DNA from 4 places in the Kitasatospora fiedleri genome. Region 3 is predicted to be linked to each of the others. Evidence: riboswitches for the same ligand, from Rfam matches in the RefSeq annotation. Region 3 holds a riboswitch; each other region holds the start of a gene.
The links. Region 3 has a riboswitch for cyclic di-AMP ahead of QMQ26_RS07985 (transglycosylase family protein). Riboswitches for the same ligand answer to the same signal wherever they lie in the genome.
Positions count from the first base shown of each region.

Region 1: it holds a riboswitch for cyclic di-AMP, as region 3 does, so the genes downstream of both, QMQ26_RS01405 (transglycosylase family protein) here and QMQ26_RS07985 (transglycosylase family protein) in region 3, are expected to answer to the same signal.
Region 2: it holds a riboswitch for cyclic di-AMP, as region 3 does, so the genes downstream of both, QMQ26_RS12140 (M23 family metallopeptidase) here and QMQ26_RS07985 (transglycosylase family protein) in region 3, are expected to answer to the same signal.
Region 4: it holds a riboswitch for cyclic di-AMP, as region 3 does, so the genes downstream of both, QMQ26_RS10205 (C40 family peptidase) here and QMQ26_RS07985 (transglycosylase family protein) in region 3, are expected to answer to the same signal.

Region 1 covers NZ_OX419519.1:281,219-284,678, reverse strand. The annotation lists partial or broken gene QMQ26_RS37830 (CapA family protein) at 1-654, shown strand, start outside; gene QMQ26_RS01405 (transglycosylase family protein) at 677-1,888, opposite strand; cyclic di-AMP (ydaO/yuaA leader) riboswitch at 1,892-2,057, opposite strand; gene QMQ26_RS01400 (MFS transporter) at 2,564-3,460, shown strand, end outside.
Region 2 covers NZ_OX419519.1:2,602,081-2,605,540, reverse strand. The annotation lists gene QMQ26_RS12150 (PP2C family protein-serine/threonine phosphatase) at 1-347, shown strand, start outside; gene QMQ26_RS12145 (hypothetical protein) at 742-936, shown strand; cyclic di-AMP (ydaO/yuaA leader) riboswitch at 1,342-1,459, shown strand; gene QMQ26_RS12140 (M23 family metallopeptidase) at 1,465-2,463, shown strand; tRNA gene QMQ26_RS12135 (tRNA-Gly) at 2,610-2,683, opposite strand; tRNA gene QMQ26_RS12130 (tRNA-Pro) at 2,844-2,917, shown strand; gene tig (trigger factor) at 3,158-3,460, shown strand, end outside.
Region 3 covers NZ_OX419519.1:1,662,035-1,665,494, reverse strand. The annotation lists gene QMQ26_RS07990 (hypothetical protein) at 118-318, opposite strand; gene QMQ26_RS07985 (transglycosylase family protein) at 446-1,756, opposite strand; cyclic di-AMP (ydaO/yuaA leader) riboswitch at 1,762-1,931, opposite strand; gene QMQ26_RS07980 (G8 domain-containing protein) at 2,399-3,196, shown strand.
Region 4 covers NZ_OX419519.1:2,167,033-2,170,492, reverse strand. The annotation lists gene QMQ26_RS10210 (C40 family peptidase) at 145-1,185, shown strand; cyclic di-AMP (ydaO/yuaA leader) riboswitch at 1,582-1,738, shown strand; gene QMQ26_RS10205 (C40 family peptidase) at 1,749-2,843, shown strand; gene QMQ26_RS10200 (C40 family peptidase) at 3,051-3,460, shown strand, end outside.

The DNA of each region.
Region 1 (3,460 bases), 1.4 Mb from region 3:
CTCGCCGACACCCTCGCCGCCAAGGCCGCCTCCCCGGTGCCCGTGATCGGCATCGGCAAGGACGCCGAGGAGGCGTACGCCCCCTACCTGACCACCGTGCGCGGCGTGCGGGTCGCCGTCCTGGCGGCCAGTCAGGTCAACGAGATCACCAACCAGAAGTGGCGGGCCGGCGCGCACAAGCCCGGCATCGCGTCCGCCCTCGACGAGACCGCCCTGCTGCGGGCCGTGGCCGGGGCGAAGGCGCAGGCGCCCGTGGTCCTGGTCTACCTGCACTGGGGCGACGAGGGCGTAGCCTGCCCGACCCGCGCGCAGACCTCGCTGGCCAAGAAGCTCGCCGACGCCGGAGCGACCGCCGTGGTCGGCACCCACGCCCACACCATGCTCGGCGCGGGCATGCTCGGGAACACCTACGTGGCGTACGGCTTCGGCAACTTCCTCTGGTACGGCACCTCGAACTACACCGCCTCCGACGAGACCGGCGTCACCACGATCACCGTCACCGCGCGACGGCCGCGTCACCGGCGAGACCTTCACCCCGCCCACATCGACGGCCGCGGCGTGCCCGTCCCGCAGAGCGGCAACGCCGCGAAGGCCGCCCAGCAGCGCCGCGACGGCCTGCGCGGCTGCACCGGACTGGCCGCCGTCCCGAAGTGACGGCGGCCGGTCCGGGCGTCCGTCAGCCCAGGTTCAGCACCTGGCCGGGCCGGATCAGGTTCGGGTTCTCGCCGATCAGCTGCTGGTTCGACTGGTAGAGCTCGGACCAGCCGCCGCCCACGGCGTTGCTGCGGGCGATCGAGGCCAGCGTGTCGCCGGGGCCGACGGTGTACGGCTGCGCGGACGGGGCCGGGGACGCTGCCGGGGTCGGGACCGTCGAGGTGGTCGGGGCCGCCGGGGCGGTGGACGCGTCCGTGGGCGCGGTCGTGCCGCTGCCCGCGCTCGGGGCGGTGGTGGTGCCGCCGTTGGGCGACGCGTCCGGGGTGCCGCTGGTGCCGGTGGACGGGCCGGGGGACGGGGTGACCGGGAGGGTGGGCAGCAGGCCGCCCCCGTTCCCGCCGTCGGTGCCGGTGCTGCCGTCGGTGGGCGTGCTCGGGCTGGGCGAGGCGGTCGGGTCGGTGGGGTCGCCGGGAGCGGCCGGGTCGGTGGGGGAGACCGGCGGGACGGTCGGGGTGGCCGAGGCGTCCGGGGCGTTCGGGGTGGGGACGGTCGGGTCCGGGGTGGTCGTGGTCGGCGCGCTCGGGTGCGGCTGGGGGTGCGTCAGCTGCATGTAGCGCTCGTACAGGCTCTGGTGGCTGGTCCAGAACCAGGCGCCGTTCTTCTCGTACCAGTACACGTGCGAGACCGGGTCGTAGCCGGGCAGGCCGGAGAACACCGGCGTGCTCCTCCCGTCCGGGACGGTGCTGCCGTCCGGGGCGGCGTTGACCGCCGCGACGCCGCGCGCGCCGCGCAGCGAACCCGTCTCGTCCGCCGAGTCGTTGTCGTCGACCACGCCCGGCGCGCTGGCGGTGTTCAGGCCCGCGTCGTCCGCGCACGCCGACCAGGGCGAGGGGCCCTCGGTGGCCAGGATGCGTTCGGCGACGGCGATCTGCTGGCTGCGGGTGGCCCCGTTCGGCAGCGCCGAGTACTGGGTGCCGCCGTAGTCGTTCCAGCGCTGGGCGGTGATCCCCAGGCCGCCGTAGATGCCGTTGCCCACGTCGGAACTCCAGTTCCCTCCGCTCTCGCAGTCGGCGACCCGGTCCCAGACCGCGCTGGGGGCGGCGTGTGCGCCGGTGACGGCGAGCAGCGGCAGGGCGATGCCGACACCGGCCACGCCGGCTGCCGCGATCGCCCGCTCGGCCGCCTTCTCCGCCGGACCCTGCCGGCGGTGGCGTCCCGAACCCGTGAAGAGCATGCGAGATCCTCTCCGCACGCCTACGGGGTGAGCTGTCGGGTTCGGGCCGGGAGGGAGGCCAGGCCGTCGCGCTCCGGTCACCCGGTGCGGACGGCTTCACCCCTAGCCGTGGGGACGGCAACAATCGTGGTTCCCCGCCCCTGCCCAAGGGTCTTGGTGGTCGACCCGCAGCGCGGTGGACAGGGCTCGGCGTTGTCGCGTGCGGGGGCCCGGCGGTGCGAGCCGGGGCGAGCCTATTCACTCGAACGTGGCAATCACAAGCGCGTCGCGCCCGGATCACGCCCTCGTCACGTCGGGTCCTGCGTGGTGTGTGGACGACCTGTTGACGGGAGATCGGGCGGGAGGGCGAGGGGAGGGTCGGCGGATCGGTGGGAGAAGTCTGGCCGATCGGTGGGATTGGGAGGGAGGGAGCGGGGAAGGCCGGTGCTCCGCCGGGGTGGTGTCGGCGGTTCTTGGCCGCCAACTGCCTTTGAAAGTAGCCGAGTTGGGTGCAATCGGGGCATTCGACGCGTTGCGGATAAATGATGCGACAGGGGGTCGGCGGGCTTCCTACGATCGCCCTGCTCGCTGTTCCGGTGGGCGCGTGGTCGGGTCCGTCGAGTTCGTCAGGTCCGACAGGTCCGTCAGGTCCGTCGAGTCCGTTGGGGAGGTTCCGTGGGTGCCCTGATTCCTGAAGTGCTCCGCACCGAGCGCCAGTTCGCCAGGCTGTTCGTCGGCCAGTCGCTGTCGACCCTGGGAGACCGGGTGTCGTTCGTGGCGCTGCCCTTCGCCGTGCTGTCGATCGGCGGCTCGGCCGTCGACGTGGGGCTGGTGACGGCCGCCGGGCTGCTCCCGCTGCTGGTGTTCACCCTGGTCGGGGGCGTCTGGGCGGACCGGATACCGAGACGGCGGATCATGCTGGCCTCCGACCTGCTGCGGTGCGCCGTCCAGACGGCCGTCGCGGTGCTGCTGCTCACCGGCACCGCCCGGGTCGGGCTGCTGGCGCTGCTGATGGCGCTGTTCGGGGTCGCGGACGCCTTCTTCCTCCCCGCCTCCACCGGGCTGCTGCCCCTGCTGGTCCCCGCCGATCGGCTGCGCGAGGCGAACGCGCTCAGCGGGTTCGTCCAGTCGACGGGCCTGGTGGTCGGCCCGGCGCTGGCCGGTCTGCTGATCGCGGCGGTCGGCCCGGGCGGTGCGCTGGCGATGGACGCCGCGAGTTTCGCGGTCAGTGCCGCGGTGCTGGCCCGGCTGGGCGCGGTCGACGGCGCGGTCGCGGCGGGCGGCGCCGACGGCGGGGCCGAGCGGGGCGAGCGGCCCGGGTTCCTGGCCGAGCTGCGGATCGGCTGGCAGCAGGTGCGCAGCCGGACGTGGGTGTGGTCGGGCATGCTCGCGATGGCGGTCTACCACGTGGTGGTGCTGCCCTCGGTGTTCGTGCTCGGGCCGGTGCTGGCGAAGCGCGACTGGGGCGGCGCCAACGCGTGGACGGTGGTGGTGATCGCCTTCGGCCTCGGCTCGATCGTGGGGGACGTGTGCTCCTACCGGCTGAAACCGGCCCGTCCGATGGCCGTCGCGGCGGTGGCGATGGCGGTCGCC
Region 2 (3,460 bases), 940 kb from region 3:
TCCTCTCCGCCGGGCACCTGCCCGGCATGCACCGGCTGGCCGGGGCCGGCCACTGGGAGGTCAAGGAGGCCGAGGGCCCGCTGCTCGGCGTCTACGACGGCGCCAAGTTCGAGGGCGTGCGCGGTACTTTGGGCCCCGGCGACGTGCTGATGCTGTGCACCGACGGCATGGTGGAGATCCCCGGCCGGGACTTGGGCGAGGGCATGGACCGGCTGATGGGCGAGGCCGACCGGCTGGTCGCCACCATCCCGGCGGCCGGGCGCCCCGGGGCCGCGGTCCGGCTGATCGACAGCGTGGCCAAGCACGTCAACGACGACCGCGCGGTGCTGCTGGTCTGGCGCCGCTGACCCCGCCGGGCGCGGACGCGGCGGGCGCGGTGAGCACGGAGCGCCCACGGAGTGTCAAACCCCGACGTTGATCTTCGGCCAATTCCCCTGGCATACCCGGCCGGTGGGCACCGACCCGGCCTGCCTGCCGGTTTGCCGCGGCGGCCGCCGCGAACCGCCTCCCGCCGACGCCCCGTCAGGACCCGTCCGCTATCGTCGCGGTCGGCGAAAATCAGTCCCACCACCCGGGTTGGGGCCCCCGGTGACGGGGCAAGTCCTTTACGCAGTCCGCACGAGCGACCACACTGAGTCCGGATGGAGTGGTGGGGACACGGGGGGCAGGGGCCGGTTTCCGCCTGGAGCCGTCGCCGGTTCCGACCTGAACCCCCGCCATGAATCGAGGAAGTGAGTCCCGGTGGCCTTCTCCGTCTCCGCCCTTGTCCTGTTCGGCGTCATCGTCTTCATCTTCATCCGCAACAAGCAGCTGAAGGGCGGACACGCCATCATCGCCGCGCTGTTCGGATTCATGCTCAGCCAGTCGACCATGGCCGGGCCGATCCAGCAGTTCCTCAACTCGATCTCCAAGGCCATCTCCGGCATCGCGGGCTGACCACCCCGTCCGGCCTCGGGGAGCACGTTCCGACGGGCGGAGGCACCCCCGTTCCGGACCGCGTCGCTGCCCGCGGGTGACCAGGCTCACCCGACCCGTCACGCCAGGTCAGCGCCCAGGTGCACGCAGTGGCCGACGTCGCCCGCTGTGTGCGGTTCGTGGGCGCACCGTCATGATCCCGTACGCGCACCGCAGCCCGTCGTCGGCGGAGCGTGACCTGGCGTACCGTCAGCCCCCTCCCGAGCACGGGAACGGGGCTCTTCGGCGCTTGCCAGCTCCGCGAGCCGTGGGTTTTGCTTCCTCCGCAGCCCGGACATCGGCCGGGCTGGCCATCGAGCGGAACGCCTAGTCCTGCCGCCGTTCGGTGCCGACCAGACACCACGCCACGGCAGGAGCGGGGGAACCACAGGTAGTACGCCGGGCCCGGAACGCACGGGACGGCTCGGGGTGAAGCCGCGGAGACGCGGCCGGGCAACTCTCGCCCGAACCCGACAGCTCACCTCGTAGGCGTCGGAGAGGAACAGCTTCATGTCCGTCCAGGGCAAGCACCGCAAGCCGCGCCTGACCACCATCGCCCGCATCGCCATCGCCGCCGGCGTGGTGGGTGCCGCGGTCGGCCTCCCGGTCTCCGCCGCCTCCGCGCACGGCACCGCCGACCACCAGGACGGCGGCCGCCAGTGGGCCAACGTCTCGGTCGACGCCACCCCCGTCGCCGACACCACCGGCCACCCCGCCGGTGACGCCGCCGCGCAGACCTACAAGGTCGCCGCCGGCGACACCCTCTCGAAGATCGCCACCGCGAAGAACGTGGACGGCGGCTGGGAGAAGCTCTACCAGGACAACCGCGCGGTCATCGGCGGCAACCCGAACCTGATCTACCCCGGCCAGCAGCTGGCCGTCAACGGCCAGGCCGCCCCGGCGACTTCGGCCACCACCTCCTCGGACGCCGCGGCCACCGCCGCCGCCCCGAAGGCGCAGGCCAAGACCGAGGCCCCGGCTCCGGCCAAGACCGAGGTCAAGACCAAGACCGAGGCCAAGACCGAGAAGTCGTCCGCGGCGAAGTCGTCGACCGCCACCGCCTCCACCGGTTCGAGCAGCGCCGGCTCCGCCGCGAGCTCCTCCTCCGGCTACGTCGCCCCCGCGCCGGGCAGCGTCACCACCGGTTACAAGGTGGCGGGCTCCAGCTGGTCCAGCGGCTACCACACCGGCATCGACTTCCCGGTCTCCACCGGCACCAGCCTGAAGGCGATCGCCAACGGCACCGTGGTCTCGGCCGGCAACGGCGGCGCCTACGGCAACCAGGTCGTCATCAAGCTCGCCGACGGCAAGTACGCCCAGTACGCGCACCTCTCCTCGATCTCCGTCTCGGCCGGCCAGTCCGTGACGGCGGGGCAGCAGATCGGCCTGTCCGGCGCCACCGGCAACGTCACCGGCCCGCACCTGCACTTCGAGATCCGCACCACCCCGGACTACGGCTCCGACATCGACCCGGTCGCCTACCTGGCGGCCCACGGCGTCAACGTCTGATCCCCGGCACCACCCCCCGGAGGCCCCGCGCGACCTACCGCGCGGGGCCTCCGGGCCGTCCGCGGGGCGGGAGCGCGCGGGACCGGTGCGCCGGAGGGGGAACGGCGACGGCCCCGACCGCTGGGCGGTCGGGGCCGTCGGCCTCGTGGAGCGGGTGACGAGAATCGAACTCGCGTGACCAGTTTGGAAGACTGGGGCTCTACCATTGAGCTACACCCGCAGGGAAGCGCCCTCCGCCACCGTGCGGTGGTGAGGACTGGCCCAGCGTACCTGGTCGGGTCGGTGGATTGCACGCTCCTTCCCGTTGTCGGCTCGTCCTCGGCTCGTCGATATCGCCCCGGTCGGGGGCGGGTCGACGTGTACTCTTCTGCTCGGCACCACGGGGTGTGGCGCAGGTTGGTAGCGCGTCCGCTTTGGGAGCGGAAGGCCGTCGGTTCGAATCCGGTCACCCCGACCGTGTGCGGCAGGGTCTCGTCGGCGGGCGGGGCCCTGTTGTCGTTGCGGCCCCGTCGTCGCCGCGGCCCGCCGCCGTGGTTCCGCCGCCGTGGTTCCGGGCCCCCGGGCTCCCAGCCCCCGGTGCCGGGCACAGCCGCTTTCGTGGTACCGGTAGGATGGATCGCTGGCGGTAGTACGGACAGCAATGCAGCCCCAACCGCCTATCGCCCTGACCGCAAGCCCCCTAGGAGACCCAACCGTGAAGAGCGCCGTCGAGACTCTGAACCCCACCCGGGTTCGACTCACCGTCGAGGTGCCCTTCGAGGAGCTCAAGCCCAGCCTCGACGCGGCGTACAAGAAGATCAACCAGCAGGTCACCGTTCCGGGCTTCCGCAAGGGCAAGATCCCGAACAAGGTGATCGACCAGCGCTTCGGTCGTGGCGCGGTGCTGGAGGAGGCCGTCAACGACGCGCTTCCGCGCTTCTACACGCAGGCAGTCGACGAGGGCCAGATCGACGTTCTGGGCCAGCCCGACATCACCGAGATCGAGGGTGTCGAGAAC
Region 3 (3,460 bases):
GGGTGGGGTGGGGGTTCGCCCAGGTTAGGTACTCGCCGGTAAACTTACTAGACGGTAAGTTACTTGACAGTCACGGAGGTTGCGGGCTCCGGGGCGCCCCGGCCGCCTGCCGGGGGGTCAGCCCTCTTCCGCGGTGGGGGGCTGGGGGAGGAAGCGCTCGCCGTCCCGGGTGCCGCCGGTGCGCGCGATGGTGCGGCGGTCGGTGGAGAGGTAGTCGCGGACGACCAGCTCCACCGCGTCCTGGGGGCTGGCGGCGCCGACGCGCATCATCACCTCCAGGGCCAGGTCCGCGTCCAGCGTGATCGTCGTCTTCGCCATGGTGCTGCTCCCCGGTCGTCGGGCGTCGGTCGTCGGCCGTCGGCCGTCGGGCCTTCTCGGGCCGAGGATAGGCCGCTGCCCCCGGGGCCGACCAGGGTCCCCGGGGGCAGCGGTGGTGCGCCGGGTGTCAGACGCGGCCCGCGAAGTCGGGGGCCCAGTTGGCGACGGTCTCGGTGCGGACGCCGGCGCTCGGGTTCGCGGCCTCGACGTACTTGCCGTCGCCGACGTACAGGGCGACGTGGTAGACGCCCGAGTTCGAGCCGTTGTTCGACCAGAACAGCAGGTCGCCCGGCTGCAGGCTGTCCAGCGAGACGCGGGTCGAGTAGTCCGCCTGGTCGGCGGCGACGCGCGGCAGGCTGATGCCGGCCTGGCGGAACGCGGCCTGGGTCAGGCCCGAGCAGTCCCAGCCGCCGTTGCCGGTGCCGCCGTAGACGTACGCCTGGCCGACCTTGGACAGCGCGAAGTCGATCGCGGCGGCCTTGGAACCGGTCGCCTTGGCGGCGGTGGTGGTGCCGGCGGTCGTGGTCGCCGCGGTGGTGGCGGTCGACGCGGTGGCGGTCTGCGTCGAGCCGGTCGACGACTTCGCCGGGGCGCCGGACGGCTTGGCGGCGGAGCGGTTGTTCGTCCAGGACGAGCCCTGGGCGGCCGAGGACTTGGCGGTGGAGGACTTGGTGGTGGAGGGCTTGGTGGCCGGCGCCGACTGCTGCGCGGTGGCGGACCCGCCGAGGGAGAGCTGCTGACCCGGGTAGATCATGTCCGGACCCTCGGCGAGGACCGAGCGGTTCAGGTCGTACAGCTTCTGCCAGCCGCCGTCGACGTGCTGGTTCTGCGCGATCGCGGACAGCCAGTCGCCCGCCACGACGGTGTAGGTGCCGGCGGCCCGGTCGGTGGTGGCGGCCGGGGCGCTCTGCTCGGCCTGCGGCTGGGCCTGCGAGGTGCCCTGCGACCAGCTGTGCTGGGACTTGCCCTTGCCGCCGGACTGCGGCTGCGACTGCGGGGTCTGCGGCTGCTGGGTCTGGGTCTGGGCCGGGGCCTGGGTCTGCGCGGAGCCGGAGGTGTTCACCTCGGGAGCGGCGCCGCCCTTGGTGAGGCCGGCCTGGATCGAGCACACCGGCCAGGCGCCGGGACCCTGCGAGGCCAGCACCTTCTCGGCGACGGAGATCTGCTGGTCCTTGGTGGCCAGGTCGGCGCGCGAGGCGTACGCGGTGCCGCCGAACTCGGCCCAGGTGGAGGCGGTGAACTGGAGGCCGCCGTAGAAGCCGTTGCCGGTGTTGATCGACCAGTTGCCGGTGGACTCGCACTGCGCGACCTTGTCCCAGGTCGAGACGGTGGCCGCGGAGGCGGCGCCGCCGGTCAGGCAGGGGATCGTGAGTCCGATGCCGACGACACCGGTGGTGGCGATCAGGCGGCGGGCGCGCTTGGCGCTGATGGGCAGCATGAAGAAGCGTTCCTCTCCCACGCCTGCGAGGTGAGCTGTCGGATTCGGGCTGGAGTTGCCCGGCCGCGCGCACCGTGTGGTGCGCCCGGCTTCACCCCGAGCCCCGTGCGGTCCTTCGACCGCCCGGGGCGACTTACCTGGTTCCCCCGCCCCTGCCGTGGTGCGTTGTGCATGAGCCGGCCCACCCGGCGGCAGGACTCGGCGTCCCGGGTGAGCTGGGTCCGTGTGTCCACGAACGTGGGCAGGAGATTAAGCGGAATTCAGGAGAATCCGCAAATGCCGGTGACGGGCGTCACAGGGCTCGAAATCGGCGATCAAGGAATATTCGGCGAACTCCCGGACGGGTGGCGGAACCTGGCCGGGCGTCAGTCGATAAGCGATCTTGTGCCCGTTTTATGGCTCTATGGTGATGTGTGGGTGAATATTCGCATTTGTTGGTATTCGGCGTGGGTCATTTGACTGGTTCAGGCGTTATGTCCGCCCGACGGGCGCCGTGCGAAGGGCCTCGGCGCGGGCGTCGAACAGGTGACTGACGGTACGTCAGAATGCTTAAGAGAAAGGGAATCGGCCGCTTTCCGGCGGCCGTCCCGCCTATGCTGCCCCCGACGACTCTGGGGCGCGGGCCCCGGAAAGGCGGTCGTGGTGGAACAGCAGCGGAACGGCGAGCAACCCCCGGCGCGGCACCGGCGCCCGCCGGTCGGCCGGCGCAGGATGCTGACCTGGCTGGCGGTCGGGACGGCGACGGCGCTCGGCGGGGGAGTGGTCCTGCGGCAGTCCCTGGCGGGGGCCGACGAACCCGCCGCCCGGCCCGGGCCGCTCGGCGACGGCGCCACCGCGCCGTCCGGCCACCAGCACGGCCCCGGCGCCCCGCCGCCCGCGTCCGGCAGCCCGCAGCCCTCCGTGCCGCCCCCGGTGCTGGACGGCGGCGGCCGCAAGTGGTCGGACGCCAAGGGCTGGGGCGGCAAGCCCCCGGGCCCCGGCAGCGCGGTGCGGATCACCGACAAGGTGGTGCTGGACGCCGACGCCGAGGTCGGCTCGCTGCTGGTGGAGCGGAGCGGCTCGCTGGTCTTCGCCGCGGACCGGACGCTGACCCTGGCCAGCGCGGGCAACGTCGAGGTGCGCGGCGTCCTGGCGCTGGCCCCCGACGCCGCGCACACCCACACCCTGCGCTTCCCGCACGTCGACGAGCGCCGCTTCGCCGGCGGCGGCATGACCGTCGTCGACAGCGACACCGGCCTGTGGGTCACCGGCCAGGGCTACCTGCGGCTGGACGGCGCCCCCCGCACCGCCTGGACCCGGGCCGCCACCGACCTCGGGCCCGGCGACACCGTGCTGAAGCTGGCCGCCGCCCCGAGGGCTGGCAGCCCGGCGACGAACTGGCCGTCACCCCCACCGCGCCGCCCGACACCGAGGACTTCTCCACCGCGTACGACCTGGTGACCGTCGCGCGGGTCGACGGCGCCACCGTCACCCTGACCGCCCCGCTGCGGCACGCCCACCCCCGGGTGGCGCTCGGCGGCGGCGCAACCTTCGGCGCGGAGGTGCTCAACCTCAGCCGCAACGTCCGGGTCGAGGGCACCGCGCAGGGCCGGGCGCACGTCCACCTCACCTCCAGCCGCCCGCCCGACGTCCGGCACGCCGCGCTGCGCTGGCTCGGCCCGCGCGCCGACGGCAAGGACACCTGGGAGGGGAAGCCGGTCACCG
Region 4 (3,460 bases), 500 kb from region 3:
TCCCGTGAAAGGGGGCGGGGGTGGGCATCCGAAAGCCCCCGGGAGTGGACGCGGGGGCGGGGACTTCACTAGGGTCTGGCGTCAAACCTATATTCCGGACCATCACTCGTCGGGGTGAGTCCAGCAGGAAGAAGGAGCTCCCCCTTGGCCTCCCACCGCCGTCCCAAGCAGCCGAGCCGTGCGCGGATCTCCGTGTTCACCGCTGCCGCCGCGACCGCGGTCGCCCTGACGGCCCAGGCCAGCGCGCACGCCGCCCCGGCCCAGCCGAACAAGGACGAGGTGAAGGCGCAGGTCGACAAGCTGCTGGAGGAGCAGGAGCAGTCCGCCGAGAAGTACAACGGCGCCAAGGAGCGGGCCGACCAGCTCCGCAAGCAGGCCGACGACCTGCAGGACCAGGTGGCCCGCGGCCAGGAGCAGTTGACCGAGCTGGCCTCCGGGCTGGCGGCGGTGGCCGGCGACCAGTACCGGCAGGGCGGCGTCGACCCGTCGATGCAGCTGATGCTCTCCTCGAACCCGGACCAGTACCTCACCCAGGCCACCTCCTTCGGGCAGGCGGCCAGCACCCAGGCCGAGACGCTCAAGTCGCTCAAGGACCAGCAGCGCCGCCTGGACCAGCAGAAGCAGGAGGCCTCCCAGGTCCTCCAGGAGCTGGACAGCCAGACCCAGGCGCTCAACGACGCCAAGAACGACGTGAACGCCAAGCTCGCCGAGGCGCAGAAGCTGCTCTCCAAGCTGAACGCCGCGGACCGCGCCTCCATCCTCCGCGGCTCGGGCGGCGGCACCGCCTCGCGCAGCGCCTCCCGGGTGGACCCGTCCACCCTGCCGCCGGCCAGCGGCTACGCGGCGACCGCGGTGGCGGCCGCGCTCGGCAAGCAGGGCTCGGCGTACGTGTGGGGCGCCACCGGGTCGAGCACCTTCGACTGCTCGGGCCTGATGGTGTGGGCGTACAAGCAGGCCGGCGTCTCGCTGCCGCGCACCTCGCAGTCGCAGGGCAGCTACGGCACCAACGTGGGCACCGACTGGCACAACGCGCAGCCCGGCGACCTGGTCATCTACTACGGCGACCGGCACCACGTCGGCATGTACATCGGCAACGGCCTGGTGGTGCACGCGCCGCGCACCGGTGACGTGGTGAAGACGATGAAGGTCGACACCCTGCCGATCTCCACCATCCGCCGGGTCTGACCGGGTCCGGTTGGGTCTGGTCGGGGCCGACCGACGGTCCGGCGAATCGGACAAACGCCCCGTCGGGCGACAATTGACGTACCGTGACACGCCCGGGCCGGTCGAGATCCCGCTGTGATCCGTGACACGCCCGGGTGTGGTGTTTCTCGGCCGCAGGGTGAGAATTGCTCCGTGCTGGGTAGTGAATCGATCACGTTCGGTCATATGTGTCGAGGTATTTGATTCAGAATCAGATTTTTTTCCGACAAGGATTTGAACGGATCACGGATCGGTTACTAGGGTCGTGCTTCGACCACCGCAGTGTCGATCGCCCAAGGGGGGCGGCGGCGGAGGTCGCCGCCGAGTCCGTGACGCAGCGGGCAGACCGTCAACACCGGGTCTGCCGACGGGGATACCCCTGCGGGGGTGCTGTCGAACGGAGCCGGGGAACCACGTTCCCCCGGGGTGAATCGGCGCCGGGCCGACCGCCGCGCGCGGTCGGTGAAGCGCCGTAGGGCATCTCTTCCAGCCCGAACCCGTCAGCTCACCCGGTAGGCGGTGTGAGGAAGAAGGAGTCCGCCTTCGTGGCGTCCCATCGCCGTCCCAAGCCCGTCGGCCGTGCCCGGGTCTCGATTCTCACTGCCACCGCCGCCGCTGCCGTGGCGCTCTCCGCCCAGGGCGGGGCGCACGCCGACCCGGCACCGACCAAGGACCAGGTCAAGGCCCAGGTCGACGAGCTCAACGAGCAGGCCGAGGTGAAGACGGAGGCGCTCAACGCCTCGGTCGAGAAGCAGCAGGACCTGCAGAAGCAGGTCGGCCAGCTCCAGGACCAGCTCGCCCGGCAGCAGGAGCAGGTGACCTCCGCCCGGGAGTCGCTGGCCGGCATCGCCGCCGAGCAGTACCGCACCGGCACCATGCCGCAGACCATGCAGCTGATGCTCTCCAGCAGCCCGGACACCTTCCTGGGCCAGGCCGGCGCGCTGAACGCGGTCGGCTCCACCCAGGCCGACCTGCTCAAGACCTTCCAGAACGAGCAGGCCAAGCTCGACGCGCAGCGCAAGGAGGCCGAGACCAAGCTCGCCGAACTGGACACCACCACCAAGGCCCTCAAGGCCGACAAGGAGGACGTCCAGGCGAAGCTGGCCAAGGCCCAGGAACTGCTCAACACGCTGACCCAGCAGGAGCGCGAGCAGCTCGCCGCCGCCGAGGCCAAGGCCGCCGCGGACGCCAAGGCGAAGGCCGACTCCGCCCAGCAGCAGCAACAGCAGCAGCAGCCGCGGGCCTCCCGCGACAGCGGCCGGGCGGAGCTGAACGCCCCGGCGTCCTCCAGCTTCTCGGGCAACGCGGTCGGCGCGGCGGCCTCCAAGCTGGGCAGCTGGTACTCCTACGGCGCGGCCGGGCCGAGCACCTTCGACTGCTCCGGGCTGATGCAGTGGGCCTACAAGCAGGCCGGGGTGTCGATCCCGCGCACCTCGCAGGCGCAGGCCGGGGCCGGCACCAGCCTCGGCACCAACATCGCCAACGCCCGCCCGGGCGACCTGATCATCTACTACGGCGACCAGCACCACGTCGGCATGTACGTCGGCAACGGGCAGATCATCCACGCCCCGCACACCGGCGCGCAGGTCCGCTACGAGTCGGCGACCGCCATGCCGATCAACCGGATCGTCCGGATCTGACGCTCCGTCGAGGCCCCGGCCCGGTACCCCGTACGGGGTGCCGGGCCGTTCTCGTGCGAATGCCCGATTAGGGGTCAAATATTCGGTGCTGTCGGGGTTTGGACTGGATCGGCCGGAATCGCTAACCTCTGCCCCCGGGCCCCCGCGAGGACGGCCGTCCGACCGCGGGCGGCGGCGGAGGCCGGCCGCAGAACGGAGCCGTCGCGCGTGTCCGTGCCCCGCCGCACCCCACTGCCCGGCGTCCAGCGCCTCGCCCGCGCCCTGGCGCTCACCGCCGCCGCCACCGGCGCGCTCGGCCTGACCGTGGGCGGGGCCGCCGCGGCCCCGCTCAGCCCCGCCGACCCGCCCAACCGCGGCGAGGTCAAGGCCCGGGTCGACCAGCTCTACGAGGAGGCCGAGCGGGCCTCCGAGCAGTGCAACGCCGCGCTGGAGCAGCAGCGGCGGCTCCAGGCCGAGGCCGGCGCCCTCCAGGACCAGGTCGCCGCCGGGCAGGAGGAGCTGAACCGGATGCGTGGCGACCTGGGCGCCGTCGCCGCCGCCGAGTACCGCTCCCAGGGCATCGACCCCGCCGTCCGGCTGATGCTCGACCAGGACCCGGCCGGCTACCTGACCGGCGC